Regions from separate parts of the uncultured Arcticibacterium sp. genome, predicted to be linked through region 2. Evidence: riboswitches for the same ligand, from Rfam matches in the RefSeq annotation. Region 2 holds a riboswitch; the other holds the start of a gene.

Region 1 (15,444 bases), on a different contig from region 2:
CAATATTGACAGAAATTAGTTGGTTTGGCACGATACTAACTTTGTCATTCGAGCCTGAAAAAACTAAAACAGGGAATGGATTACTGTTCGGCACAGGTGCAGAATAATTCTGGATTCTCTGATTTGCTGTTTCTGCTTTATCTTCAAATCTCTTTCTTAAGATCCCTTCTTTGATAAAAGCCAGGAAGATTCCCGAAAAAGTAGCGGCTGCTGTAAACTGCAAAAGGAAGATAGGTAAGTTAAAATTTGTTAAACCCGTTTGGTTTCCAAAGACCATAACCATAAGTCCTAAGAAGAAAGAACGCATGGCATAAAGAGAAATTTCTTTCATTACAGTCCAGCTAGAATTTTCGAAATAGCTCTTGAACAGACTTGGGAGTAGGAAATCGGAAATAATTAAACCAATAAAACCAGAAATTGCTGATAGAGCTATTAGGATAGTTTTGTTTTGGTTGGAGTAGTTATTGATGCCAAATGGCTCCAAGAAGAGATATAGGCCATAAATAAGACACGCAACTATTCCAGCGTTAATTAAACTCTTATAATTAAGAACGTTTAATTGAAGAGGATTTTTACTTTGAGATATGATTCGGTTAATGGTATTACTTACAAATTGTATAACCTGTACCGGAAAACTTAAAATTAACTTTAGCATAAATATGTGATTGATTAGTAAGTAATTTTCAAAAACTATACCAACTACGTAAAATGGGAGGTAAAAGTATTTTTAGTAGAGCGTAATTTTTTAGGCAATTATTGTGTTAATTAGAAGGAATCGCATAGATTCAAAAAAATAAAATAAACCAAGTTAAAAGTAAAATGAGTAAACGTCTTTCATTTATTATAACCGCCATACTTCTTTTTAATACGGCCATTTCTAAAGGTCAAGTAAGTTTAAATTCAGAATTAGATTCTTTGAGCTATGCGATAGGAGTAAATATAGGAGAGAGCTTAAAAGCTCAAAATGTTCAGCCAAACACAGAGGTATTGATAAAAGCTATTAGAGATATTTTAGGAGACCAAGAATTGTCGATTTCTTCGGCTAATTCTGGTATGTTTATTCAGCATTACTTTCAAAAAGCTGCCGCCAAAGTGGGGAATGCAAACCTAGCAGCCGGAAATGCCTTTCTTGAAAAAAATAAAGCTCGCGAAGGTGTAATGACTACGGCGAGTGGTTTGCAATATGAGGTTTTAACAGCTGGTACTGGAGAAAAGCCGCTAAGTACGCAAAAAGTCAAAGTGCATTATCATGGAACGCTTATTGACGGTACAGTCTTTGATAGTTCCGTGGAGCGAGGCTCGCCAAGTACTTTTGGTGTAACTCAAGTAATCAAAGGATGGGTGGAAGGTCTTCAGTTGATGCCAGTTGGGTCTAAATGGAAATTCTTTATTCCTTCAGATTTGGCTTACGGGCCTAGAGGTCAAGGGAAAATAGGGCCTAATTCTGCCCTGATTTTTGAAGTAGAATTGATAGAAATACTATAAATAAGAAAGTCCATGCTTCTTATTCAACCAGATAAATAATATTATGAAAAGAATACTTATAGTTTGTACAGTTTTGTTCTACAGTGTTTTGGGTTATGCCCAAAGTGATTCTGGGAAGTACAGTTACGATGACCTAGAGCCTTCAGAAACACAGCATAGAGTTGAGCAGTTTGTTACTCAATTTTTGAATAATTACCATTATCAAAAATTTAGAGTGGATGATGAGCTTTCAACCAAGGTCTTTAATAACATGATTGAAAGCATTGACGGTGGTCATTCGTATTTTACAAAATCTGATGTAGCGGAATTTGAAAAATACAGGTACTTGATTGACGATGCTTTGTTGTCGGGAGACCTAGATATTCCTTTTGAAATTTTTAATAAGTATAGAAAAGTTTATAAAAAGCGTTTTGATTACGTCATGAACTTTCTTGATCAACCTTTAGATTTTACTTCTAATGAAATGTATAGTGTTGATGATGAAGAAAAGGACTGGGCTCTGACAGAAGAGGAATTAGATAGAGAATGGGATAAAATTATTACAAGTCAAGCTTTAAGTTTAAAACTAAGTGGAAGCTCAGATAGTGCTATAGTAAGTACGTTGAAAAGGCGTTTTGATAGATATGAGTCAAGAGTGGCAAAATGGCATTCGGAAGATATTTTTCAAACTTATATGAATGCTTTTACAAGGGCTATTGACCCTCATACTAGCTATATGATTCCTAGTACAGCTGCACAGTTTAATATTGATATGAGTCAGTCTTTAGAGGGAATAGGAGCAAGGCTTCAAAATAATGATGACCATGTGATGATTATGGATATCATTCCTGGAGGGCCTTTGTTTAAAACACAGCTAGCTAATAAGGAAGATTATATATTGGCTGTAGCACAGGGAGATGATGGCGACTTCCAAGATATTGTGGGATGGCTTACTGATGATGCTGTAAACCTTATAAGAGGAAAAAAAGGCACCGTAGTTAGGCTTCTTTTAAAAGCAAAAGAAGCTCCAATAAACTCTGAGGCACGAGAGGTAAGAATAGTTCGTGATAAAATAAAATTAGAAGAAGCAGTAGCATCAGCAGAAATTCTAGAAATGAAAGATGCCGATAAAGTTTATAAAATTGGGCTTATTGATATCCCTATGTTTTATCGAGATTTTGATGGAGCTAGAAAAGGTGTCGATTTTCAGAGTACTACCAAAGATGTGGATGTTTTTCTGAAGGATTTCAATAATAAAGGTTTGGACGGGGTCATTATTGATTTAAGAAATAATGGAGGAGGCTCTTTAACCGAAGCTATTAATTTAACAGGCCTTTTTATTCCTAACGGTCCAGTGGTGCAGCGAAGAACAGGAAAAGGTAGAATAGATGTGGAAGAAGATAATAATACTTCAGTGTCTTATTCCGGTCCTCTTTTGGTTTTGCAAAACAGACATTCGGCTTCGGCTTCAGAAATTTTTGCAGGAGCTATTCAAGACTATAATAGAGGCTTAATAGTAGGGGAACAGTCTTTTGGGAAAGGAACTGTACAGCAGTTGGTTAATCTTGACCAATTTTTACTTTCGCCAAGAGTGGCTTCTAGAAAAGGTGCAGCTTCTAAAGGTATGGAAGAAGAAGAAAGGTATGGCCAGCTAAAGCTTACAACGGAGAAGTTTTATAGAATTACCGGAAATAGTACCCAGAATAAAGGTGTGGTGCCTGATATAGCCTTACCTACGCCTTGGGACTCTGAAGAAAGCGGTGAAAGTAGCATGGAGAGTGCTTTGCCTTATGACCAAATTTCAAGCTCAAACTTTACAAAACAGAATGTAATTACTAACGAGGTGTTAGCTAACATTATGGATAAGTATAATGAGCGATTGACTACTGACGAGCAAATGAAAGTACTTCTTAAAGACATAGAGATCTATAAGAAACAACGAGAGATAAAAGAATATTCTCTTAACTATGAAGTAAGGTTAAAAGAAAAGAACGATAACGAAGAAGTAATTTCTACTATCAAGAAGCTAAGAAAAACAAAAGAAGGAGATGATAGGGAAGAAGACGTCTATTTGATGGAGGCTCAGAAAATCCTTAAAGATTTAATAGCTTATCAAGAGTAATGCTTTCTCAAAATTGACATAAAAAAAGACTTCCATATGGAAGTCTTTTTTTATGTGCTATTTGCTGTTTTCTTGAGGTTTTGGGAAAACAAAATTAATTGGGTTTTCTACCTTGGTTTTTAGTAAAGCTACTTCGAGCACCTCGGGAACCAAGTCTACATAATGAAATTTCAAACCTTTGGTGTATTCTTCACCTATTTCTTCTACATCCTTTTGGTTTTTATAACAAAGGATAATTTCCTTAATATTCGCTCTTTTGGCAGCTAGTATTTTTTCTTTAATTCCGCCTACAGGTAAAACCTTACCTCTTAGGGTAATCTCACCAGTCATAGCCAAGTTGTTCTTTATTTTACGTTGTGTAAAAATAGAAGCCATGGATGTTAGCATGGTGATACCAGCAGAAGGACCATCTTTAGGTACAGCACCTTGAGGTACATGAATATGAAGGTCGTAATTTTGGAAAGTTCTATAATCAATGTTAAGACTCTCAGAGTTAGATTTAAGGTAAGACAATGCCGTCATGGCAGATTCTTTCATAACATCACCTAACTGCCCAGAGAGTGTTAATACGCCCTTACCACGGCTCAAATTAGATTCGATAAAGAGAATGTCTCCACCCACTGGAGTCCAAGCTAAGCCCGTCACTACCCCTGCCATTTCATTGCCCTCATAAAGGTCTTTGTCAAAAATTGGCTGTCCTAGTAGTCTTTCAATATCTTCGGCCTTTAGAGAGCCATTGTACTCTTCCTCCATAGCTATTGATTTAGCTATTTTCCTTACCACAGTTCCCACTTTTTGTTCTAAAGCTCTTACACCAGACTCCCTAGTATAACCTTCTACCAATTTGGTTAAAGCATCTTTATTTAATTTTAAGTCTTTAGAACTCATTCCGTGCTCTTTAAGCTGTTTTGGAAGTAAGTGCCTTTTAGCAATCTCCACTTTTTCGGCTACAGTGTAACCTGTAAGTTCAATAATTTCCATTCTGTCTCTAAGGGCAGATTGAATACTGTCTAGCGAATTTGCGGTAGCTATGAAAAGAACCTTTGAAAGGTCATAGTCAACCTCAAGGTAATTATCTTTAAAAGCACTGTTTTGTTCTGGATCCAAAACCTCTAATAATGCACTAGAAGGGTCACCTCTTTGGTCTCTAGATATTTTGTCAATTTCATCTAAAACAAATACCGGATTTGATTTCTTTGCCTTGTTAAGGTTTTGAATAATCTTTCCGGGCATAGCCCCAATATAGGTTTTTCTATGACCTCTAATTTCAGATTCGTCATGAACACCGCCTAAAGCCATTCTTACATATTCTCTTCCTAAAGCTTTGGCAATAGATTTCCCTAAAGATGTTTTACCAACACCCGGAGGGCCGTAAAAACAAAGAATGGGAGCCTTCATGTCATTTCTAAGCTTCAATACAGCCAAGTATTCTATAATACGCTCTTTGACTTTTGTTAAACCATAATGGTCGTCGTCAAGAATCTTTTTAGCTCTTTTTAAATTGAAGCTATCATCACTGGAATCATTCCAAGGCAAGTCAGAGAGTAATTCTGCATAACTCACAGCCACACCGTATTCTGGAGCCATAGAGTTTAAGCGTTGAATTTTATTCAGTTCTTTATTAAAATGCTCATTTACATCTGATGGCCACTTTTTCTTGGCACCCTTCATGCGTAATTTTTCTATCTCTTGGTCAGGAGACTCTGAGCCTAATTCCTCTTGAAGTACTTTTATTTGCTGACGTAAATAGTATTCACGCTGCTGCTGGTCAATATCTGAACTAGCTTTTGATTGAATATCTTTCTTTATTTCTAATACTTCAACCTCTTTCAGCATATGCTCCAAAAGCTTATGAGCTTGCTCTCCGCCATCATAAGTTTCTAGAAGTAATTGTTTCTCAGCAATGCCTATATTGAGGTTTGAAGAAAGGAAATGCGTCAAAAATATAGGAGACTCAATGTTATTGATGGCCAACTGGGCATCTCTAGGGATTTCAGGGTTTAGGTTTAATATATTGGCCGCAGTGTCCTTTAGAGTTGATATTAAAGCTTTTGTTTCCTTTTTCTTAGCATTAGGAAATGAGTCGGTAATGTATTCTACAGCAGCTGTTAAGTACGGGTTTGTCTTTAAAATATTAGTAATCTTAAATCTTCTTCTCCCTTGTACTATAATAGTTACGTTCCCATCAGGAAGTACTATCATTTTCAAAATGTTACCTACCGTTCCTATTTTAAATAAGTCGTCTTCTTTAGGTTCATCTTTGGTTTGTTTTACCTGAGAAATAATGCCTAAAGTTCTATCGCCACGATAAGCCTTTTTTACTAATCGAATAGCTTTAGTACGTGTTACTGTAACAGGAATTACTATTCCTGGAAAAAGTACGGTATTTCTTAATGGCAGAAGCGGTAAGCTCTCTGGAAGGTTTTCATCATTTTCCATAACCTCATCTGGTGAGGCTATTTCAATCATTTCTACGTTTTCCAAATTTGTACTGGGGTTTGCAAATTTTTCCAGTAGTTCAAAATCTTTATTCATCTAAATAGTATAGTCTTATCGTGGTATGCCAGTCTGTCATATTGAATGTACAAAAGCCACTTGATATATCAAATCTCTAATTATAGGTATAAAACGACAAGCTTAATGCCAAGTCAGGGGTATCGGCTATTTTGTCATATTATAACCTCATTGATACACCTTTGTCTTTTAAAAATGTCTTTAAATCAGGAATTCCAATCTCTTTAAAATGGAATATTGAAGCAGCTAATCCAGCATCGGCATAGCCTGTGGTGAAAACATCAAAAAAGTGTTCCATGTTACCTGCTCCTCCAGAAGCAATAATAGGAATACCTGCGTTTCTAGAAATAGTAGAGGTGAGTTCTAAAGAGAAGCCATCTTTGGTGCCATCAGCATCCATAGAGGTTAATAGTATTTCTCCGGCTCCTCTTTCTTCCACTTCTTTGGCCCAAGAAATGGTTTCTTTATCGGTAGGTGTTCTACCACCTCGAACATGAACTACATGCTTTTTACCATCTACATATCTAGTATCAATAGCGACTACAATACATTGGCTACCAAATTCTTGAGCGAGTTCAGTTATCAATTTAGGATTTTTGACAGCAGAAGAGTTAATAGAAATTTTATCTGCACCTGCATTTAATAAAGCGGAAACGTCGGCCACAGAACTAATTCCTCCACCTACAGTAAATGGTATATTTATGGTGTGAGCCACTTTATTGACTAACTCTAGTAAGGTTTTTCTTCCGTCAACTGTAGCTGTAATGTCAAGGAAAACTAGTTCATCAGCTCCGCTTTTGGCATATAAATCTGCTAATTCTACGGCATCACCTGCATCTCTTAAATTTACAAAGTTTGTTCCTTTTACAGTTCTACCTTCTTTTATGTCTAGGCAGGGAATAATTCTTTTGGTCAGCATAAGCTAGTTTTGTTTTTTGTAAACCTCTTTGTTCACTATTTCCATGAATAAGTTCGGGTTTTCTAATTTCTCCCATCCCGTTTTGTTGTAAAGAGTATGAGCATCTTTTGTTGCTAATAACCATCTCCTTAGACCTTTTAACGCAGGAATTTCTTTGAGATTGTTAATCATCCATTCGGCATAACCATGGCCTCTTTGGTCTTCAATAATAAATACGTCTGCTAGGTAAGCGAATGATGCTTGGTCAGTAATTAATCTGCAGAAACCTATTTGCTGTTCATTTTTGTATAAGCCTAAACTTAATGAGTTCTGAATTCCTTTGACTACCGTTTCTTTTGGAATTGCTTCAGACCAATAACTTTTACTTAGAAATGAATGAATTAAATCAATATTTAAAAGGTTTTTATCAGAGCTTAATAATAAGTCATCAATTCTTATCTCAAACTTTTCCATTATTTCTGAGAATGAAAGATTTTACCTGTGCCAATGATATTTTGTTCTCATAAATAGCTTTACCTACTATTACACCGTGCAGGTTTTGAGTTGCTAGTTTTTCAATATCACTCATCTGAGAAACACCGCCGCTGGCAATAATGTTTATTTCAGGGAATTGCTTTTTCAGTTTGGCATATAGTTCATAAGAAGGACCTTCTAAAAGACCATCTTTATCCACATCGGTGCTAATGATATATTTGACACCTTCTGCCACGTACTTTTCAACAAACTGGTAGATATCTTCTTTTGAGTCTTCTTCCCAACCGCTTATAGCTATTTTTTCATTTTTTGCATCAGCACCTAGGATAATTTTATCACCTCCAAAATCACTCAGCCAAGACATGAATTTATCTGGATTTTTGACAGCTATACTTCCACCGGTAACTTGTTTAGCACCAAAGTCAAAAACCTTTCTTAGGTCTTCATCAGATTGAACTCCACCGCCGAAGTCGATGGTAAGTCCAGTTTGTGAAGCTATTTTTTCAAGTACCTTATAATTGACTACTTTCTTTGCTTTTGCTCCATCTAAATCAACTAAATGCAGGCGAGTAATACCACTATCTTCAAACTCCTTAGCTACTTCTTCGGGTCTTTCGTTGTATATTTTTTTTGTGCCGTAATCACCTTTAGTCAATCTTACGCATTTGCCGTCTATTACATCAATGGCAGGAATAATTTGAAACATTCTAATCTTACTTTTTTAAAAAATTACGGAAAATTTGCTCTCCTACGTCGCCACTGATTTCAGAATGAAACTGACAGGCATAAAAATTGTCTTTTTGCAAAATGGCTGAATAAGGTACTATGTAGTCGGTTTTTGCTACAGTATGTTTGCAAATTGGAGCATAGAAAGAGTGATTATAATAGACATACTGATTTTCATCAATGCCTTTAAGTAAGTCCGATTTATAATCGTAAATATTGTTCCAGCCAGTTTGAGGGATTTTATGATGCTCTTTTTTAGGGAATTTTATAATATCGACATCAAAAACCCCTAAACAATTAGCATCGCCTTCTTCTGAATGATTGCACAGCAATTGCATGCCTATACAGGTAGCTAAAAAAGGTTGTTTAAGTGTTGGAATTAGTTTATCCAACCCATTTTCTTTTAAACTTCGCATGGCAGTAGAGGCTTCTCCAACACCTGGAAATATTATTTTTTCGGCAGAAGATAGTTCTTCAGGGTTGTCTGTTAACTTATAGGAAACACCAATTCGGTCAAGTGCATACATGACGGACATGACATTACCAGCGTTATATTTTATGATGCTTACTTCTGACATATTTTTCTCTGTGAGGTTCAAAATTAGATTAAACTAATTTAATAGAAAACAGGATGCTAGGTCTTGGTGATATTGTCCTACGAAAACTTGAAAAAACAAAATAAAACCCGACAAGTTGTCGGGCCTATTTGTTCGCTAAATTTGTCAGGAAAAAAATCTTATATAATCGGATAGTTATATTCTTGTATTTTCCAACGAAATTAAACGATTCAAATGGTAATCGCAATCTTCTTGGTAGATTTTGAAGCTTGTTTTTACGTATATGAATTAATGTTTTGATTTCTTAAAGCCTGTCTTTCAGTTTGTAGTACCGTTTAATAAGATTTTGACCAAAAAAATAAAGTACTGAATGATACAGTACTTTATTGTTCGTAACCCAAAAAGTAAAAATTATTGTCTTATTTCTATTCAGCTTTAAGCTGTTTTCATTCTTGTTTTCATCCTAATTGTAGAACCTACGTTTTGACCATTAGCGGTTAAGAATTTGCGATAGCTTTTTCTAAAGTCCGCTGCTTTTCTTCGTGATATTTCAATTACCTCGTCTTTCAGATAAATTTCACCTCCACGACAGTTAAATCGAAGGTCTTTAACATGGTCAAAATTTACCATGAAAGAGCGATGTGGCCTTACAAAATTCACCACGTCTTCTAATTCTTCTTCGAAAATTCTTAGCGTTTTACTGCTGATGACGTTTTTCCCATCTTTAAGTTTAAAAACGGTATAGTTTTTTGCACTTTGCAAATAAATTACATCATTCAGATTAATAATTTTTTTGCTTCCTGCTACTCTTAATTCCATGTCTCCTAAAGAAGATAATGTAGCCCCCTCTAGCGTAAACATTCTTTGAGTATCTATTTGTTCGGGGTGATAATTCTTGATTTGTAATAATTTGCTCATAACGGCCGCTTTTTCTTTGTTGATGTTGTAGTGTGAGTTTCTTCTCCTGCAGAAGAACAACTACGGCAACGTTCCCGAAGATTTGGCAGCAAATCAAGCTATACTCTATAACTGGTAGTGTATTTAAGATAAGTGGAGGGGTTAATTTCCTTTTTTACGATAATTGAGGAATAAAGTGCTCGAAATTAAGAATTGAGCCAATTTAAGAACTCAGGCTTTTTTCTACGAGAAACAGGTATTTCCTTTCCTGATTCTGTCACTACGTAGCCGCCTTCTCCCTTTACATACTTTTTGATGAATTCTTTATTGACAAGGTAAGAATGGTGTGTTCTATAGAAGTTATAATCGTTAAGAAGTTCTTCAAAATATTTGATGCTTCTTGATACTAACATAGTCTTACCATTTAGTAGAGTAACAATAGTATAATCTTGAGAAGCTTCACAATGAACTATCTGACCTACTTGCACCATTTCTAAGCCATTCATGACAGGCAAAGGAATTTTGTTAGTGGAGTCTTTTGGGGACTTTATGTTTTTAAGTAGGTTTTGAATTTGGTGGTCACTTGTTTTAGAGTTTAATCGCTCAATGGCTTTTTTTACAGCTTGCTGTAGCTCGCCAATATTGATTGGTTTTAAAAGATAGTCTAAGGCACTAAATTTAATGGCCGTAATGGCGTATTGGTCAAAGCCTGTGGTAAATATTACCTCAAAATCAATTTTGTTAAACCTTTCCAGCATATCAAAGCCAGTTTGATGTGGCATTTCAATGTCTAAAAAAACTATTTGAGGTTTAGTTTTAATTATGAGATTAAAACCTTCTTGAGCAGAATTTGCTGTGCCCAGTATTTTCAAATCATCATCTAAGAAGTTTTCTATGATAGTTTTTATGGTATCAATGCTTCTAATTTCATCGTCAATAAGTACGCAGGTATTCATTATTCCATGTTTTTTGGGAATCTTATTATCACCACAGTGCCAACATCGGCTGAATCATTTTCAGAAAGAACATTGTCTATAGAAAATTGAATATTACTGTTATTTATCTTGTTGTAAGTTTTCAATCTTTCTTGGGTGATTTTTAATCCTTGTGATTTGTAGCCTTTTATGGATTTTACCTGAATTCCCTTTGACTTAATCCTACCAACGCCGTCGTCTATTACAGTACAGGTAATAAAATTGGCATCATCAGTGAAGTTAATTTCTAAAAAGCCTTTATTCTCTTTATAACGTAAACCGTGATTAATAGAGTTTTCTATAAAAGGCTGAAGTACCATAGTGGGTATTTCTATCATCTTGTCTACGTTTGGGTCAACGTTGATTTGGTAGTCAAATTTGTTTTCAAATCGCAGGTTTTCCATTTCTACATAAAGTTGAAGAAGTGTTATTTCTTCATCAATAGAGATATACTTGTTTCTAGAGGAGTCAAGAAACATACGTATTAAATGAGCAAACTTAGTCAGGTAATCGTTTGCCTTAACAGTATCTTGAGACATTACATAGCTTTGAATGGAGTTCAAAGCGTTAAAGATGAAATGTGGGTTCATCTGTAATTGGAGTGTTCTTAACTCAAGGTCAACAATCTTCTTTTGTTGTTCTTTTTCTTCTTCCTCTTGACTCTTTAAGAATTTTTCTCTTCCGTATAGCAAGGTGAAAAGGCATACAAAACCTAATGCCCAAAACCACCAAGTACTATACCAAGGCCTATTGACTATTAGTATGAAGGCAGTTTTAGTTGTTTTTGTTTTACTTACCACGTCCATGAATTGAAATTCATAAGTTCCCGCTGGAAGGTTATAAATATTGATTTCAGGGGAATCTACGGTGTTCCAAATAGAGTATTTGGAACTAGCCACATCAGGGTTAAAAAGCCTGTAACGACCGGTATTTGGGAAAGTAAACTGATTGCCAAAAAATACTTTTAAGTTATTATGATAATAGTCTGTTTGAAGAATAGAATCCATAGGTACTGCACGACCAGAGATTTCTACTTTTTCAATATAAACATTAGACTCCCTAATTTGTGTATTCTCTTGAGCCATTGAAACGGTCAATAAGCCAAAGAAAAAAAGTGTCAAATTAGAGAGTCTATATTCCATCTTAACTTAGAGCAAGTTCATCTTTAATAGAGCTTACTTTGTTTTTCAGCGACTCTAAGGTCTCTTTAAAAAGAGTTTTATCTTTTAATTCCCCTTTAACACCTACATAAAATTTGATTTTTGGCTCGGTTCCAGATGGTCTACATGTAAACTTAGTGCCATCTTTAGTGAAAAACTGAAGCACATTTGAGCTTTCAATGCCTAAGCCAGTTGGGATATCCTCAGCTTCACCAGACTCTAAATTAGTTCGTGTTAAGGCTTTGTAGTCATCCATTCTGATAACAGTGCTTCCTGCTAATTCCTTAGGAGGGTTTGCTCTAAAGTCTGCCATCATTTGCTGTATTTCTTCAGCACCAGATTTACCTTTTTTAGTAACAGAGATAAGTCCTTCATAGAAGAAGCCATATTCTTTATACATATCTGCAAGGAAGTCAAACAGACTAATGCCATTATGCCTTGCATAAGCAGTTAGCTCAGCTATAATAGCACATGCCGCTACAGCATCTTTATCTCTTACTTTATCTCCAATAAGGTATCCGTAACTCTCTTCACCACCACCTATAAACGTTTCTTTTCCTTCGGTTTCTCTTATAACCTGTGCTATGTATTTGAACCCAGTAAGTGTATTATAACATTTAACACCTGCTTTAGCAGCCATGGCATCAATTAGCTCTGTGGTAACAATAGTTTTGGCCACATATTCTTTACCAGTCAGTTTCTTGGCTTTTTTCCAAGCTTTTAATAAATAGAAAACGATAAGGCTGGCGGCCTGATTACCGTTAAGAAGTTGCCATTCGCCCGAAGGGTCTTTAACGGCCATTCCTACTCTATCGGCATCTGGGTCTGTTGCCATTACCAAGTCTGCATCTATTTCTTTAGCTAATTTCAATGAAAGACTCATAGCTTCTTGCTCCTCAGGGTTAGGATAAACCACTGTAGGGAAATTGCCGTCAGGTTTAGCTTGCTCTTCTACTATATGTACATTCTCAAAACCCAATTGTTTTAAAGCATCAGGTACCATAGTGATACCGGTTCCGTGAATAGAGGAGAATACTATTTTTAAATCAGACTGCTTTCTATTTATTCTTGGAGATACGCTTATACTTTTAACTGCTTTTAAATATTTTTTATCCAAAGCAGGTCTTATAGTTTTAAGTCGTTTTTTTATACCTCTAAACTTAATTTTACTAATAGTAGTGATAGCATTTACTTCATCCACAATGTTTTTATCATGCGGAGCTACCACCTGAGAACCGTCATTCCAATAAACCTTATAACCATTATATTCTCTAGGATTATGAGATGCCGTAATTACTAAACCAGCCTGACAACCCAATTCTCTTACTGTAAAAGATAGCTGTGGTGTAGGTCTGAGTTCTGGAAAAACATAGGCCGTAATTCCATTTGCAGAGAAAATGTCTGCAGCAATTTGAGCAAACTCAGGAGAGAAGTTTCTGCTATCATAGGCAATAGCTGCTTTTAGATCTTCACCTTCTGGATAGCATTTGTTTATGTAATTAGCTAAGCCTTGTGTGGCAGCACCAACCGTGTATTTGTTCATTCTGTTAGAACCTACGCCTATTTCTCCACGCATACCACCAGTTCCGAATTCTAAATTTTTATAAAACGAATCGGTCAGTTGACTAATGTTTTTCTCTTCTATCCATTTATTGATAGTAGCTTTAGTTTCGTCATCATATTTTCCCTTGAGCCACTTCTTTATATTCTTTTCTGCCGTTTTGTCTAAATTTAGTTCTTCTAGCATCGCTTTGTATTAACGTTTATTGAAATAATTGAGACAAGATATAGAAGCCATTTTGCTATTCAAAAACATTTAGAATTTATTGAGAACTTTGATATTAAATAGAGTAGTTTTGCGGCAGTTTTTGGTGCTTTTGGATTCAATATCCAATTTGCCTAAGAGGGAATCATGTTTAAAGCATGAGCTGTCGCCGCAACTGTTCGGTGTCTATACTTGAAACCGCTGTCCACTGTCATGATAAATGATGGGAAGGAAAAATCAAGTGACACTAAGCCAGGAGACCTGCCAAAAAATATTCTTTTCAACTAGTTACGGTGAATGACTATTGATGAGCGGAAGTCTAATTTTTTATTTCAGCTAGTTCGCTGAACAAATTATTTTTTAATGTTTACATTTTTTAGAAGGAGCCTATTATTATGCGTATGCCTAATTAGTGCCTCCGTAATGGCTCAAACTGAGTTAGCAGAAGTTAACGTAACTACCACCAAATTACCGCAGAAGTCGTCACAGTTGGGCAAGTCCATGATTGTTCTTGGAGATTCTTTAATTAGAGCTCACGCCGGTTGGTCGGTTTCTGATTTGCTACAAAAGCAAGTTGGTATTAATGTAGTAGGTTCTGGACAGCCATTAGGCAGTAACCAAAGTTTATTTCTAAGGGGAGCTAGCTCTGGCAAAACATTGATACTTCTTGATGGAGTTCCGCTTTATGATCCTTCTTCTACGGAGGGTAATTATGACCTTAACCTTATCAATCTTCAATTTATTGAGCGTATTGAAATTCTTAAAGGAGGTCAGTCTACACTTTATGGCTCTGACGCCGTGGCAGGAGTAATAAACTTTATTAGTAAAAAAGGTGCTAAAAAACCATTTACACCTTACGGAAAATTTTCTTATGGTAGCTTTAATACACTTGATTTAGGGCTTGGTGTGAATGGAGAGATAAGCGGCTTTAATTATAATCTTGGTTATAATAAAGTTAAAAGTGATGGATTTTCTTCGGCTACGGTTTCTGACTCACTATCAGCAGAAAAAGACGGATTTGACCGTAATAGCCTTAATGCACAGTTGTCAAAAAAGTTTGGCGAAGTTACCGTGAGAGCTTTCGGAAGAAAAACTGATTATATGGCCGACTTAGATGCTGGTGCTTTGATAGATGAAAAAGACTATGTTTTTAACTCTGAAAACTTTCAAGTAGGAGTAGGAGCTGACTGGGTAAAAGAAAAGTTTCAGTTGCATTTTAATGCTCATACTTCTCAAGTAGACAGAACCTTTGAAGATGATTCTAGTTTTGTGGCGGAAAGTGCTTTTGCAAAATACTCGTATTCTACCTTCGGAAGTAAGTCAAATTTCTACGACTTATATGCTCAGTTTTTTGTGAGCGAAGATGTTAAAGTTCTTCTTGGCACTGACCTGAGAAATCAGAGCATTGCTCAAACATACTACTCTGTAAGTGCTTTTGGACCGTTTGAAGATGTGCCTCTTCTTTATGATGACACCAAGATTGATAACTTTAGTGTTTACTCGGCTGTTGATATTTCTGCCAATCAAAAAGTGGGCATAGAGCTTGGTGGAAGATTAAATTCACACTCTGAATATGGAGCAAATTTCTCTTATTCGCTAAATCCATATTTCAGAGCCAATCAAATGATTACGGTCTTTGGGGTTTTAGCTACGAGTTATAAAAACCCAACGCTTTATCAATTATACTCTCCTTACGGGAATTTAGACTTAGTACCTGAGGCCTCTAGAAACCTAGAGTTAGGGTTTAAATACAATAATGCTGAAAAAGGAAGTTCAGCTTCGGTAGCTTATTTTAACAGAAGAAATCAGGATAAAGTGACATTCTTGTCTCTTGATACGCCACCTTACGGTCAATATGTTAATATTGATGAA
Region 2 (15,444 bases):
GGCTTCACACATCGGCTGCCGTAACTCTGCACCCAACCATTGGCAGAGAATACAAAACCATTTAGCAATTCTCCAAAATACTCCACCATGTCGTTTCTTTCAAATTCGCCATGTACCAGCACATCTAAGCCCAGTTCCTCCTGCCACTTGATAACTTCGGCAGTATGTAGCTTTATTTCGGTTTCATAGTTTTCTGCAGTAATGATTCCTTTCTTCAAATTAGCCCTGAGTTTTCTAATTTCCTTGGTTTGCGGAAAAGAACCAATGGTGGTGGTAGGAAATTCAGGAAGATTTAAGTGAGACTTTTGTAAGTTTTTACGCTCTTCAAAAACCGCATTTCTTTTTAGTTCTTTGTCTGTTATTGCCAGACTTCGCTTTTTTACTGCAAGCTTATGGATTTTGGAAGAAATGCTTCTGCCTGTAATAGAAGCTGTGTTTTTGGCTAAAAGATGAGAATTAGGGGCTGCGAGAATGGTTGCTATTTCGTCTAGCTCAATTAGTTTTTGCGTAGCAAAAGCAAGCCAGTCTTTAATTTCTGGGTCAATGGTTGTTTCGTTTTCTAAATCAACGGGTACATGAATAAGCGAGCAGGACGGAGCAATCATGACTCTTTCTTCACCAAGTAGCTTCACTGTTTTTTGTACAATTTGAATAGCTTTTTCATAATCTGCTTTCCAGATATTTCTTCCATCAATTATCCCGAGTGACAATTTTAGGTCAGGACCAACCTTGCCAAGGATATTGTCTAGTTGCTCAGGAGCTCGTTTCAGGTCAATGTGCAGGGTGTCTACTGGAAGATTTAAAGCGGCTAGTGCATTATCTTCAATGCCCTCGAAATAAGTGCTCAGTATGATTTTTAAATCGGGAAGCTCATTGTTTATTTTATGATAAACCGTTCTGTAAGTTTCTTTTTGGAAGAAATTTAAATCTAGTCCTAGAAACGGTTCATCTATTTGAACATATGCTGCACCTGCTTTTTGGAGTTTATTCAGCAGTTCTAAATAAACTGGCAAAAGTCTATCAATAAGGCTGAGGGCATTAAAGTCGGCATTTTTTACTTTACCTAAAAGCAGATAGGAGATAGGCCCTATCAATACAGGCTTGGTTATTATTCCTGCATTCTTTGCCTCTATAAATTCATCAATAACCTTGGCGTCATTCAAATGGAAGGTCTGAAAAGCTTGAAATTCGGGGACTATGTAATGGTAGTTAGTGTCAAACCATTTAGTCATTTCGCAGGCTTTCAGGTTTTGACTCTCCGACTGAAAACCTCTTGCCATGGCAAAATATAAGTCTGTTTTGTTGAGGTCTTTGAACCGCTCTGGAATAGTTCCAAACATGAGGCTATGGTCTAAAACTTGATCATAGAAAGAGAAATCGTTTGAGGGAATAAGGTCAATACCTTTTTCTTTTTGAAGTTGCCAGTTGGCCAGCCTAATGGTTTTGCCTGTTTCTAAAAGTTCACTTTTAGAAATTTTACCAGACCAGTACTTTTCACAAGCTCTTTTGAGCTGTCTTTGATTTCCTATTCGTGGAAATCCTAAATTGTTTTTAAGCATACTTTTGAATTTTTAAAAATGTTCATTGAGTACACTTTCCGCTAAAGAAGTAAGTACACGAAAATGAGCATTTTCGTATACCTGACTCTATGCCTTAGTCGTGAAAGCATGTTGTCAATAGCAGGTGGCAAGTATCTCGACTTCCAGTTTTTTAGGCCGGTTACGGTTGCACGACAGTTCATGAGTTTCACATGATTCCTTTTTAAGTCTGCCTCTCAGCAGAAACCAAATGCTATATCTAATTCGCGTCAAAATTAGTAATCTAAAAAGATAAAACAACTGTAGTTTGTAAAATATGTAGATTATATACCTGCAATTTAAGTAATTGATAGATATAATATCTTAAAGCGTTTTGCATAATAGACGAATTGGGTATTTCGATATTTTCTTAATGAGTAGAATTTATTATTTAAAATAATTCTAAATAAGCTTGGAGTGTAAAAAGAACACTTATACATTTGTCTCATTATTTATAATAAGACTAAATAAAAACAAATGCCAAGAGTTTCCTTTTTCCTATTGCTTCTATTACCATTTACAGGGCTAGCACAGCTAGATAGCCTTCTGGAGAAAGACTTGGAGCAGGTAGTGGTAACGGCTACTAAAAGTGAACGTCAATTGAACTCGCTACCTATGCCGGTTACGGTAATTGAGAAAAAGCAAATTCAGCAAATGGGCTCTCTTAGGCTTAATGAAGTTTTGGCAGAACAAACAGGCCTTTTTGTAGTAAACGACCACGGAAATGGCGTTCAGTTACAAGGTTTTAATCCAGATTATACGCTAATATTAGTAGACGGTGAGCCTTTAATTGGGAGAACGGCTGGTACATTGGAGTTGAGCAGATTGGCCGTAGGAAATATCAAACAAATAGAAATAGTAAAAGGGCCTTCATCTAGCCTTTATGGTTCTGAGGCTTTAGCAGGCGTAATAAATATTATAACAGAGCAGCCAAACAAAATAGGAGGGGATGTTTATGCTAGGTATGGAAGCAATAATACCTTGGACTTGTCTGCTTTGGCTAACTATAAGAAAGATAAACTAGGCTTTTCAATATTCGCTAATCGTTACTCATCGGGAGGTTATGACCTTACACCAGAAACCGTAGGGAATACCGTTTCGCCTTTTGATAATTACACCATTCAGCCAAGGTTAAACTATGATTTCAGCGATAAAACTAAGCTGAAACTATCTGGGAGGTTATTTGAAGAGTCACAGTCTGGCAGTTATGAAATTGAAGAAACGGATGGCTCTGCGTTAATTGCCCAGACTGGTTCTGTTAATGACAAGAATTTTAATGCCAGTTTAAAGCATAAGTTTTCAAGTACCGTAGGTTTGACCGCGAGGTTATATGGCTCATCTTATAAAACAGAATCACTGCTGACTTATGATAGCGATAATAGTGTCTATGACGAATCATATTTTAATCAGACCTTCTTTAGGCCAGAGGCTATTCTTGATTTCTCTTTTGCAGAAAAACATTTCTTTCTTTTTGGTGCCGGAATGGTGAATGAGACCGTAGAAGCCACTCGGTATGATGAACTCAAAAAGTTTAACACCAAGTATGTTTTTGGTCAGTATGAATTCTATGGCTTCGATAAATTTCAGGTAAATGTAGGTGGCCGTTATGATGCTCACTCGGCTTATAAAAATCAGTTTTCGCCTAAGCTAGCTGCCATGTATAAGCTTAATTCTCAATTGAAACTAAGAGGCTCGGTAGGGGTAGGCTATAAGGCTCCTGACTTCAGACAGCTGTACCTTAATTTTACCAATGCCGTGGCAGGTTACAGTGTTTTTGGCTCGCAGGAAGTAGAAGCAAATATTGCTGAAATGCAAACACAAGGTCAAATAGCTACTATTTTCACAGACCCATCCACATTTGGGCTACTAAATCCAGAAAGCTCTTTAGCGAGCAATATTGGCTTACTTTTCACCAGCAATCAGGGGAGAACAGCCACTTTGAACATTTTTAGAAATGACGTAAGTAACCTTATTGAAAGTTTTCCTGTAGCTCAGAAAACTAATGGACAGAATGTCTATAGCTACAGAAATATAGCGGAGGTATTCACACAGGGTGTGGAGCTTAATGCTAATCAAAATTTCAATGTTTCCTTCGGCGGATACCTTAAAGTTAGTGCTGGATATCAATACCTAGAGGCCAAAGACAAATCTGTACTTACTGAAATATCTGAGGGAAGTTTGTATAGACGTAACCCGGAAACCCTCGAAACCGAAAGAGTAAGTCGCCGTGACTACGGTGGCTTACTTAATAGGTCAAAACACTCTGCCAACCTCAAGTTTTTCTATGAAACGGATGACAAGCTAGGTTTTAACATACGCGGAATCTACAGAGGGAGGTACGGCTTTAGTGACCAAAACGGCAATGCCATTATTGATATAGATGACGAATATGCACCAGGTTTTTTAGTAGTAAATACGTCGCTTTCAAAAGCTATTAAAAACTGGACAGCACAAACGGGAATTGATAATGTACTGAACTTTAAAAATGCTCAATATCAGCCTGGGCAAGCTGGAAGGCAGTTTTGGGTACGAATGAGGTATGCTATCTAGAAGGATTTAAACAAAAAGTAAAATAAATAAAAATGAAAAAAATAGGGCAATTAGTCATGCTATTGGTATGTCCATTATTAACACAGGCTCATGGTTATTGGTTTGAGCTAGAGCAGTCAGAAAACGCCGCAATAGGCGAACCCGTACAGATTCACCTTTACTATGGGGAGTATGCTTCGCAAATAAGGGAAGTAGGAAGCCGACTGGATAAAATGGCTGATATAAAAGTGACGGTGATATCTCCCGATGGAGAAGAGTTAGAAGTGAATATGACACAGACGAATACCCGATGGGAGGGTTCGTATACGCCAAAGAGTGAGGGCTATTATCAAGTACTTGGTTTAAATGATACCAGAGAGGTGCAAGACTGGCATAAGCATAAACTAGGAATTACAAGGCCAATTCAATACCTAAGAACGGGTTTTAGTATTGGAGAAAATCAATCGGCAGCAGACCAGCTACTTTACCTAGATACTTTCTGTAAAATCAATGCCAATAATGTGGAGCTATATGCCATGAAAGATGGTAAACCAATGAATAAAACTAAAATAAGAGTGGTGAATCCTGAGGGCTGGCTGCAAGATAAGTTTTCAAATCAAATTGGTTTTGTAAGCGTAGAGCCTAATAGAAAAGGTCTTTACCTGGCAGAAGTCGAGTGGATAGAAGAAGTGCCAGGTACTTTCAAAGGGAAAGCTTACGAAACTATACGTCATAAATGTGATATGACATTTGTAATCAATTAATTAAGAGTAAAAATTCAAACTATATAATTTCAATGAACACGATTAAATTTCTAACTATTTGTACACTTTTTTTAGGTCTGGCTTCTTGCGAAAAGGAAGATGATGTAGTAGCATCAGAGCCAGTGGTTTCTGAAACTGTAAGTGATTTGGCAGCCAACCCGTCAGACGCTCCTACAGGTCACTATACTTTTTTTAGTTTTGAAGATGGTATTTTAAGTACTGCAGATTCTGCTAGCACTTCATGGGATTTGGCTTTTAAAAGCACCAGTATTATTGTTAATGGTGGGGTATCTGGGCCGGGTTCTGCAGAAGCTGGTGTGGCAGATGGTATTTATGCCGACTTTTCAGAGGTTCCGGCTACTTTGACCATGAAATCTGACGATGCCGAGGGACTTGCCATTCCCTCAGGTTCAGGTAATGGATGGTATAACTATAACTCTACCAATCATGAAGTTTCGCCTGTGGCAGGAAAAGTGATTTTTGTAAAAACCTCTTCTGGAAACTATGCCAAAGTAGAAGTACTAAGTTATTACAAAGGTGCACCTGCTACTTATGACGGGACATCTCCTGGTCGTTACTATACTTTTAGATACGTTTATCAGCCAGACGGCTCCACCAAATTTGAATAAATTATGTGTCAAAAAAGCTCATTAAATATTATCAGTAAATCCGCTTATGGTTATGTTGGCTATTGCAATGGCTGCGATAGATATAACCTAGTTTTTGAAAATATTTTCATTCTGTTAAAGGAGGAAGAAATTCGAGGTTTGGGGGCTATTGTGGATGTAGAATATGGCACATACATTATGGAGAAACCCGTAGGAAGAGGTAAAACTATAAGTTTCCAAACACCCCTTGCTAATACCTTTTTTGCCTTTACAGCATGCGAGTATGAGGAGTTTAAAAGAATGATAAATGAGTCTGTGCTGATGCTGGAAGTAAACGAGATAATTAATCAAAAATAGAACAATGAAAAACCTTTTCTTATTATTAGGATTGTGCCTTTCTTTTGTAGTTTCTGCTCAAAAATCAGCAGATATAGAGGCTATCAAAGGGCAGTGTGGCTGCATGAATATTACATTTAAATATGCGGAGACTTTTGCACCTGATACCGCTTATGAGTTTCATGATAGGTACTTAGAGCATGCTACAGAGTATGTGTTTGTGGTGGAAGAGTCTGCTAATAAAGTGGTTATTCAGCACCTTTTAGCTATAAATGACACCATGGTGGTGAAGCACTGGCGTGAAGACTGGACATACAGAGACCCACATTTACTTTCGTTTAACACAGCCAATGATTTTAGATATAGCAATATCTCTAATTCAAACTTTAAGAATGGATGGACACAAAAAGTCTATGGTACGCAAGATGAATTAAGGTATGCTGGTACGGGAGAGTGGGCTCATATAAATGGTAAGTCGGTATGGGAAAGTACAGCAGATGCGGCTCTGCCTAGAAGAGAGTATTCTCACAGAAAAGATTATAACGTCATGAAAAGAGGAAATCGAATTCATGTTACAGATAAAGGGTACCTTCATGAGCAAGATAACGACAAGATTATTAGAGCGGAAGGCAAAGAGGATGTCTTATTAGCTTCTGAAAAAGGTTATAATGATTACGTACGCACAGATATGAGTAAATGTGCTGCCACTAAGGCATGGTGGGAAAAGAACAAGGGATACTGGCAAGATGTTAGAGCTGCTTGGGATAAAGTAGAAAATGAGCATAAAAGCTTCACTATTAAATCAAAAGTAGATGACCAGCGTCTTGGAAGCTTCTTTTATAATATCAATAAAGAGAATCTTAGCTCCGCTGAGAATAAGAAAAAACTTGATGCCGTTTTAAAGGACTTTATTGTCTTTGAAAAAGGAATCTAATTGTTTGTAAGGTCAAATTGGATTTAGAATCGTAATGCCGGAGAAGTGAGCGTTTGAGTGTTCTTTTTCTTCGGCTTTTACTTACCAAATTCATTTTGGCCTTACTCAAAACCCAAAAAATCAATAAAAAATGGAAAAACTTTTATCTCTAATAAGTTTAATAATACTGCCTGCCGTAGTTTTTTCTCAAGGAATTATTTCGGGCAAAGTGAAGACGTCTGATGGTGAGCCGGCGTCATTTGTGAATGTTACCCTCAAAGGGAGTACAAGGGGGGCAACAGCCAATGAAGAAGGGGACTATGAAATCAAAGATGTGAAAGCTGGTACTTACACAGTGATAGCTAGTTTTGTTGGTTTGAAACAGCAAACCAAAGACTTATCAATTTCTGATGGTGAAAGGGTAATTGTTAATTTTATTTTGGAAGAAGATGCCAATGAATTAAAAGAAGTATTGGTCACGGCTAATCCTGGTAAATACGTGACGGATTATCCTTCCGTTTCCTTACGTTTACGAACTCCGCTGCTAGAAGTGGCACAAAACATTCAGGTTATAACCAACCAAACTCTACAAGATCAGCAGATTTTTGATATGCGAGAGGGAGTAATCAGGAATGTGAGTGGTGCTACCATGTCTGAACACTGGGAAACCTATGCCCGAATCGTAATGCGTGGGTCCAGGGTGGCATCTTTTAGAAATGGAATGAACGTAACCGAAACTTGGGGGCCACTTACTGAGGATATGAGTATGGTGGAGCGGATAGAATTTGTGAAAGGGCCTGCTGGCTTTATGATGGCTGCAGGCGAGCCAAGTGGTTTTTATAATGTGGTAACTAAGAAACCTACAGGCTATAAAAAAGCAGAATTGGGAATGACTGTAGGCAGTTTCGGTACCTACCGAAATACACTAGATTTTGATGGTTTACTAAGTAAAGATGGTAAACTTCAGTATCGCCTTAACTTGATGGGTCAAATGAAAGGTACGCAAAAACAATTCGAGTACAATAATAGAGTTTCTGTAGCACCAGTTATCAAATATCAAATTAACCCTAGCACTTCTTTAACGGCTGAGTATAATTATCAGTTTGTTAAAATGTCTCCAATAGGCTCTAACTATATATATTCTCCAAATGGTCTAGGAGACCTCCCAGGCAGTGCTAGTACGCTAGAGAATAATATGTCGCCTACTACTATAAATGACCAGTCGGCCTTAATTACGTTTTCTCATAGTATAAACGAAAACTGGAAATTCACAGGACAGCTTTCTTACTTACATTTTGACCAAGTAGGTAGTAGCCTTTGGCCTTCTGGCTTTAATGGTGATACTTTATTACGTGCGGAGTCTAACTGGGATATTCTAGGACAAACCAGAGTGGGGCAGTTTTTTGTAAATGGTGATGCTTATACAGGAAACCTTCAGCACCGTATTTTGGCAGGACTGGATATGGGAGATAAAGACTTCTATCACGACTGGAGTCAAAGTGGAGCCATAGAAGGTAGTACAGGGTTTAATGTTTATAATCCTGTTTATGGAACAGTTCCGGCTTCAAGTTATACGGTTTTTGACCGTGAATTAGATGTACGCCAGAGAGGTGTTCATTACAGTAATTTGTATACGGCGTATTACCTTCAAGACGAAATGAGGTTTTTAGATAATAAAGTAAGGCTAACACTAGCAGGAAGGTATACTACCACCAGAGATGGTGACCCTTACTCTGGAGAAACGGAAGCTGGGAAATTTACACCAAGAGTAGGTTTATCTTATTCTTTAAATGAAAATACAAGTTTATATGCTGTATATGATGAGGCATTTGTCCCGCAAGCTGGAGCATCTTTTGACAATGTAAAATTTGACCCAATAACAGGGGCAAATAAAGAGATTGGTATTAAGAAAGAAATGTTAAATGGAAGATGGACGGCGAGTTTGGCAGCTTATCAAATTACCAAGAATAACGTTTTGACTTCAGATCCTGAGCATCAGTATTTCTCTATTCAGTTAGGTCAAACAAAAACCTCTGGACTGGAATTTGACCTGAGGGGGCAACTATTTACCGGTTTAGATGTAACCATGAATTATGCTTACACAGATGCCAAAATCTCGAAAGATACAGAAAGTGACATGGTAGACCGTCAACTCCCTGGGACGGATAAACACATTGCAAACGCTTGGTTTTCGTATTCTGCCACTGGTGGTTCTTTAGAAGGTTTCGGTTTATCTCTTGGAGCATCTCATGCTTCTGGGCGTTCTACATGGTATGCCGCTTATGATTCTTCTATTGACCCTACTATGCCTTCTTATACTAAGTTTGATGGGGCTATTTCTTATCAGTTTGATAAGTTTGGCATAGCATTAAATGTAAATAACCTATTTAATGCCGATGTAATTTCGGGGGCTTATTATACATGGAGTGAGTTTTACTATTGGCAAGCAGAAGCAAACCGAAACGCACGCTTAAGTATTCGTTATAAGTTTTAGGGAAATACTAATTCATGAAATTTAAAAAGCAAATTGGAAAAGTACACCTCTGGCTCGGTTTAAGCACCGGGCTAGTGGTGTTTATAATCAGTATTACTGGGAGCTTTTATGCTTTCCAAAAAGAGATTTTAGATGCCACAGAAGACTTTCGATTTAGTAAGGTAGAAGATAGGGATGTGCTGCCTCCTTCTGTTTTCGAAAAGATTTCTAAAACCCAATATCCAGACCATCATTTGCATGCCATAAATTACCCGGGAGAGGGTAGGAGCGTAGAAACCATTTATTATGCGTTTGAGCCAGTGGAGTATTATTTTTCGGTATATCATAATCCATACACCGGTGCCATAATTGAGACTAAAGACCACGAAGCATCTTTTTTTCATTGGATTCTTGATGGGCACTACTATTTGTGGCTACCACCAGAAATTGGGCAGCCAGTTACCTCTTACAGTACTTTGTTGTTTTTGCTGATGGTAATTTCAGGAATTGTTCTTTGGTGGCCTAAGAATAAGTCAGCGGCCAAACAACGCTTTTGGTTCCGTTGGAAAGATTCCACAAAGTGGCGAAGAAAAAACTATGATTTACATAATATCCTGGGGTTTTATTCTTGTGTTTTTGCGGTGATTTTGGTTACCACGGGTATTGTTTTTGGTATCCAGTGGTTTGCTAATGCTTATTATAAAACCTTGGGTGGAGACAAAGACCTATTATACATCACACCTTCCTCTACAGCTTTTTCAGGCAAAATTACGGAAAGGCCAGCCATAGATTTAGTATGGGATAAAATGCTTCAAGAATATCCTGATGCGGTCTCTTTGGAAGTCCATACACCAGAGTCTGACACTTCGGCTATTGCAGCCAATGCCAATTATAAAGAAGACATGTATTGGAGCACAGACTATAGGTATTTTGACCAATACACCATGGAGGAGGTTTCTGTTAATCATGTTTATGGAAGGTTAAAAGATGCTGGCGTGGCCGAAAAGTTAATGCGTATGAACTATGATATCCATGTGGGTGCCATTTTTGGCTTACCAGGTAAGATTCTGGCCTTTATTATTTCTATCTTATGTGCTAGTTTACCTGTAACTGGTTTTTTAGTGTGGCTTGGTAAAAAGAAGAAGAACAGTATTGAACAGTAAGTCTTAGAAAATGTATTTCACATGATTAAAATTCAGGTTAAGAATCAAAACGTAGCACCGGAAAGGTTAGAAGCATTAAAACAAGAATTGGCCAATATTGGTGTAAATTCTTTTGGGGTAGACTGCCTCACAAATGACATTACCCTTATCAAACACTGTAATCTTAAAGAATGCGATTTAAGGTGTGCCTTAGAAAAGGCAGGTTTTAAGGATTTGTGCTTACGCATCAAAGCTTAGTTTTGTCCATCTTCCCACGAATTACCGCCTTTTCCACCTCAGAATCTGTTAATAAAAGAGCTTTCTCATAAGATGTAAGGGCTTTGTCTGATTTACCCATTTCTTTGAGCAATTGTGCTTTGAAGCTATGGTACAAATAGTACTTATCTAGCTCCTTGATTTTAGCTAGTTCTTTTAAAGCTTTCTCTGCTCCGTGAATTTGGTAAAAAGGAATAACACGGTTAAATGCTACTATGGGCGATTTATTGCTTTGGTAAAGGAGGTCGTAAAGTGTTAAAATACTTTGCCAGTTGGTCTCTTTAAAATTAACAGCCCTGCAGTGCTCATAAGCTATAGCCGCCTCTATGTGGTAAGAGCTTATGCTGTCTCCTTTACTGGCCATGTTTAAGTATTGAATTCCGAGGTTTATTAAGTCCTTATTCCATAAACTTCTATCTTGTTGTTCTAGCAAAATAATATTACCCTCAGGATTTAACCTACTATCTTCTCTAGCGGTATGAAAACACATCAAAGCCAATAGTGCCTGCCCTTCATGACTTCTAGTGAGCTCGTTATCATTTATAAGTTTGCCAAGCATAATGGCATTATGAATGAGGTCTTTTCGTATTAAGTCTTTACTATTGCTGGAATTATACCCTTCATTAAAGAGAAGATATATAGCATTGAGAACTTTTAGTGTTCTCTCCTTTAGCTCTTCGCTTGCAGGAAGTTCAAATTTGGTTTTATGCTCTCGGAAGTAGTTTTTTGCTCTGTAAAGCCGTTTTGAAATGGTATCATCTGAAGTGAGAAATGCTTTTGCTATTTCTGGTGTGCTAAATCCGCAAAGTGTTTTTAAAATCAAGGCTATTTGACTTTCAGGGCTAATTTCTGGAGAGCAGCAGATATACATCATTTTGAGTTGCTGGTCTTCAATGAGTTCTTCTTTCCAGTAGTTTTCAAGACTTACATTTAAGGTATACTCTGAGTTTAGGAGTTGTCTTTTATTATCGGTAAAGTCAAAACTTTCAGTGTGTTTGTTCTTCCTTATTTGGTCAATGGCCTTGTTCTTAGCCACCCTAAATAGCCAAGCCTCAGGTTTCTCAGGTATACCTTTTAGTTTCCAAGTGTTTAGAGCCTGAATCAAGGTGTCTTGAACCACATCTTCGGCCAGGGTTAAATTGGCAGCACCAAAAATATTGGTCAATATAGAAACCATCTTCCCAGATTCTTGTCTGAAAAGATGGTCTGTTAACTGTTCAATATTTGTGTTAGAAGTATTGATGACGGTCTTTTACATATTCATTACCTGAATTTCTCTCACTTCCACATTGCCATCTTTAAATTCTAAAACGGGACAATCATTGGCGATTTTTACGGCAGCATCGTAATCGTCAGCTTTGCAAATAAGGTAACCACCTACCATTTCTTTGCCTTCCATATATGGGCCATCAGAAGCCACTTTATCTTTCCCTGCTATTGTTTTTCCAGTTTGATGTAAAGGTTCAGCCCCTAGCATTAAACCTTTCTCTGACAGGCCGCCCATCCAAGTAAACCATTTTTGCATATGAGCCTGTTGTTCTTCCGGAGAATACGTTTCTAAAGTAGAATCGCCGCCTCTAAATAATAATAAGTAAGTGTTCATGATTGTTATTTTTTAGTTTTAAACATCTTTCGGAGTTATGACGAGCTCAGATGCTTTATTTGGACAAGAATTTGAAATTATTTTCTAAAATAATTTAGTGTGTTAGTAGTTAGAGTTTTATGAGTGCTGTTTTGGTTTTTAAACTTGAAATACCATAAAAAATAAATTTTGTCATCCAATAAATGTAAAGAGATTTAAAAGCTAGCGTCCAAAACTCTGAAACTAAATTGTCATAATCAGCTTTTCTCAGCATTTTTGCTACATGAAATTAAGCGTTGTAATTCCAGCCTATAATGAGGCGGAATCTATTCCAGAAACACTGAGCTCTTTGTATAGTTCTTTGTCAAAGCATGAGATTGACCATGAAATATGGGTGACTAATGATAATTCTAAAGACAATACCATTGAGGTCTTAACTGAACTTCAAAAGGAAATACCAACGCTAGTTTTTGAAACTAATGAAGGCCCGAATGGCTTTGGCTATGCTGTGAGGTATGGTTTAGAGCGTTTTTCTGGAGATTGCGTAGCTGTATTTATGGCGGATATGTCAGACGACCCAGAAGATTTAGTGAAGTATTATAAAACCATGCAGCAAAAAAATGTAGACTGCGTTTTTGGTAGCAGATGGATTAAAGGTGGTAAGGTGATAGACTACCCAAAACATAAGAAGGTAATAAATAGAGTGGCTAATTTTATTGTCAAAATGTTGATGAGAATTGATTATAATGACACCACTAACGCCTTTAAACTCTATAAAAGAGAAACCATGGATGGGCTTAAGCCTTTTATGTCGCCTCACTTTAATTTAACTATTGAGCTACCGCTTAAAGCTATGGTGAGAGGTTATTCTTACGCGGTAGTACCAAACAGTTGGACGAATAGAAAGTATGGAGAGTCAAAATTGAAAATAAAAGAAATGGGTAGCCGTTATTTCTTCATTTTGATGTACTGTTTTATTGAAAAGTACTTTTCTCGAGGCGACTACATGAAAAAAAATTAAAGAAGGATAAACCTACAATAGTATATGCAGTTTTTAAATCCAGGGCTTTTATGGGGTTTGTTGGTGCTAGCGGTGCCGGTGATTATTCACCTGTTTAATTTCCGTAGAACTAAGAAAGTGTATTTTACTAATGTAGCTTTTCTTAAGAAAGTAGAAACCGAAACTTCTTCTTTCAGGAAGCTGAAACAATGGCTCATTATGGCAGCCAGAATGCTCTTTTTGGCAGCTTTAGTTTTGGCTTTTGCCCAGCCGTTTTTACCTGCTCAAAATAGTTTAAGTGCAAACAGTACAGCCAAGGGTATCAATGGCCTTTACTTGGACAATTCGCTCAGTATGCAAAACACCACAGACAATAAACGCTTTATTGATTTGGCGGTGGTTAAGATTGACGAGTTATTGGCTTTATTTAAAAATCAGCAAAATATTCAGCTCACTACCAATGATTTTTCAGGGGAAGATCAATTTGCCAATAGTGCTACCAAAGTACGAGACCGCCTTACAGGAGTAAGGTTTTCGCCAGAAGCTAGAAGCCTTACATCTGTTTATAAAAGACAGATGAGAATGGCAGAAAAAGAAGCCTCTAAAGAGGGGAATAATTTCTTCTGGTTTTCTGATTTTCAAAAGAGCACCGTAGGCGATTTGTTAAATCTAGAGACTGATAGTAGCAATCAAGTTTATTTAGTGCCCGTTCAGGGAGACGTTTCAAAAAACGTTTTTGTAGATTCTGTATGGCTTTCTTCGCCATTTATTCGAGAGATGCAAAATGCTTTATTGAACGTTAAAGTATATAATTCTGGGAATGAAGCTATTGAAAAAATGCCTGTTAAACTGATGATAGATGGGGTGCAAACTTCTACTTCATCTGTTTCTGTAAGTCCAGAAAGTTATGCTACTGCTAGTTTTAACTTCACTGTTAGAAGTAAGGGGCAGCACATGGGGTCGGTAAGCTTCGACGACCAACCAATCACTTTTGATAATGAGCAGTATTTTGTGGTGGATGTTTCTCCTGCTATTAGTATTTTGCACCTTTTTGAACAAAAATCGGCTTCGGATTATATTGCTAAATTATATGATGACGACAGTCTATTTAATTTTGAGCAGTACAGCATTCGTAATGTCAACCTAGCCAAAGTTAGTGGAGCGGATTTAGTGGTGGTAGAGGGCTTAAATAAAATAGGGGAGAATCTTAAAAGTTCGCTTATAGATTTTGTAAAAGGCGGCGGAAGTTTGTTTTTAATACCTGGAGAAAATCCTGATTTATTGACGTATCAAGAATTGGTTTCTTCTTTAGGCTTAAATACTTTGACTGCGGCAAGAGATTCTATAGCTGTAAGCAAGCAGGTGGAATTAGAGGTGCCGGATAAGAATATGCCATTTTTTGCGGATGTTTTTGAGCAATCTATTTCAGCTGCGGTAGTGAATTTGCCAAAGGCACAAGCTACCATTTCTTGGACGGGTTTAGGAGATAAATTATTGAGTTTAAAAAGTGGGAAGGCTTTTCTGGGTAAAACGGATTTTGGAAACGGTTCGCTATATCTTTTAGCTTCGCCATTAAACATGACCTACGGCAATTTTCCAGAGCATGCTTTATTTGTTCCCACACTGTTCAAAGTGGCGGCATTAAGCATCAAACCGCAGCAATTAGCCTATAATTTCAATGCGGGTACTTTGGTGATTCCTTTTGCGGATGCTCCCAAAAATGCTGTTTATAGCCTAAAGAAAGACGATTTTGAGATATTGCCAATTCAGCAAGTACGTGGCAATAAATTACTTTTAGAATTACCCTCTTCAGTAGAGTTATCGGAGAGTCAAGAATTAGAATCGGGCTTTTATGAATTACAAGTAGATGGTGTGAAACACTCCATTTTAGGTTTAAACCATGATTCAAAAGAATCAAGAATGGGAAATTATACGCCAGAAGAACTTAGAACCATTTTTGAAAAGCAGCCAAACGTTACCGTTTTTGACAATATTAAAGATGGAGACTTTGTAAGTACGTTTGCGGAGCAAAATTTCGGGGTTCAGTTATGGAAATACTTTTTATATGCTGCTCTAGCTTTTCTATTGGTTGAGGTGCTGTTAGTTCGGTTTATGAAAGGTTAGGGTTTCTAAGTCGTGGAATAAGCATCGGCGTTTTCTTTTTATAGTCCTCGTATTTTTGACCGTAAAGTTTCAAGAGCTTTTTCTCTTCCCAGTAAATTCCTATCAAAATATAAATGGTAT

Evidence for each region. Region 2 has a riboswitch for cobalamin ahead of metE (5-methyltetrahydropteroyltriglutamate--homocysteine S-methyltransferase). Riboswitches for the same ligand answer to the same signal wherever they lie in the genome.
Region 1: it holds a riboswitch for cobalamin, as region 2 does, so the genes downstream of both, AADJ06_RS08305 (TonB-dependent receptor) here and metE (5-methyltetrahydropteroyltriglutamate--homocysteine S-methyltransferase) in region 2, are expected to answer to the same signal.

What each region holds. Positions count from the first base shown of each region.
Region 1 covers NZ_CAXHZC010000002.1:369,101-384,544, reverse strand. The annotation lists gene AADJ06_RS08365 (hypothetical protein) at 1-655, opposite strand, end outside; gene AADJ06_RS08360 (FKBP-type peptidyl-prolyl cis-trans isomerase) at 820-1,485, shown strand; gene AADJ06_RS08355 (carboxy terminal-processing peptidase) at 1,529-3,586, shown strand; gene lon (endopeptidase La) at 3,644-6,121, opposite strand; gene hisF (imidazole glycerol phosphate synthase subunit HisF) at 6,261-7,019, opposite strand; gene AADJ06_RS08340 (GNAT family N-acetyltransferase) at 7,023-7,472, opposite strand; gene hisA (1-(5-phosphoribosyl)-5-[(5-phosphoribosylamino)methylideneamino]imidazole-4-carboxamide isomerase) at 7,459-8,199, opposite strand; gene hisH (imidazole glycerol phosphate synthase subunit HisH) at 8,207-8,797, opposite strand; gene AADJ06_RS08325 (LytTR family DNA-binding domain-containing protein) at 9,212-9,694, opposite strand; gene AADJ06_RS08320 (LytTR family DNA-binding domain-containing protein) at 9,880-10,629, opposite strand; gene AADJ06_RS08315 (histidine kinase) at 10,629-11,789, opposite strand; gene AADJ06_RS08310 (phospho-sugar mutase) at 11,791-13,554, opposite strand; cobalamin riboswitch at 13,660-13,856, shown strand; gene AADJ06_RS08305 (TonB-dependent receptor) at 13,936-15,444, shown strand, end outside.
Region 2 covers NZ_CAXHZC010000010.1:137,001-152,444, reverse strand. The annotation lists partial or broken gene metE (5-methyltetrahydropteroyltriglutamate--homocysteine S-methyltransferase) at 1-1,559, opposite strand, end outside; cobalamin riboswitch at 1,668-1,804, opposite strand; gene AADJ06_RS21270 (TonB-dependent receptor) at 2,055-4,127, shown strand; gene AADJ06_RS21265 (hypothetical protein) at 4,160-4,870, shown strand; gene AADJ06_RS21260 (HmuY family protein) at 4,903-5,499, shown strand; gene AADJ06_RS21255 (DUF6686 family protein) at 5,503-5,835, shown strand; gene AADJ06_RS21250 (DUF6607 family protein) at 5,840-6,748, shown strand; gene AADJ06_RS21245 (TonB-dependent receptor) at 6,879-9,221, shown strand; gene AADJ06_RS21240 (PepSY-associated TM helix domain-containing protein) at 9,236-10,363, shown strand; gene AADJ06_RS21235 (hypothetical protein) at 10,385-10,600, shown strand; gene AADJ06_RS21230 (sigma-70 family RNA polymerase sigma factor) at 10,590-11,840, opposite strand; gene AADJ06_RS21225 (YciI family protein) at 11,871-12,221, opposite strand; gene AADJ06_RS21220 (glycosyltransferase family 2 protein) at 12,484-13,221, shown strand; gene AADJ06_RS21215 (BatA domain-containing protein) at 13,246-15,324, shown strand; gene AADJ06_RS21210 (isoprenylcysteine carboxylmethyltransferase family protein) at 15,311-15,444, opposite strand, start outside.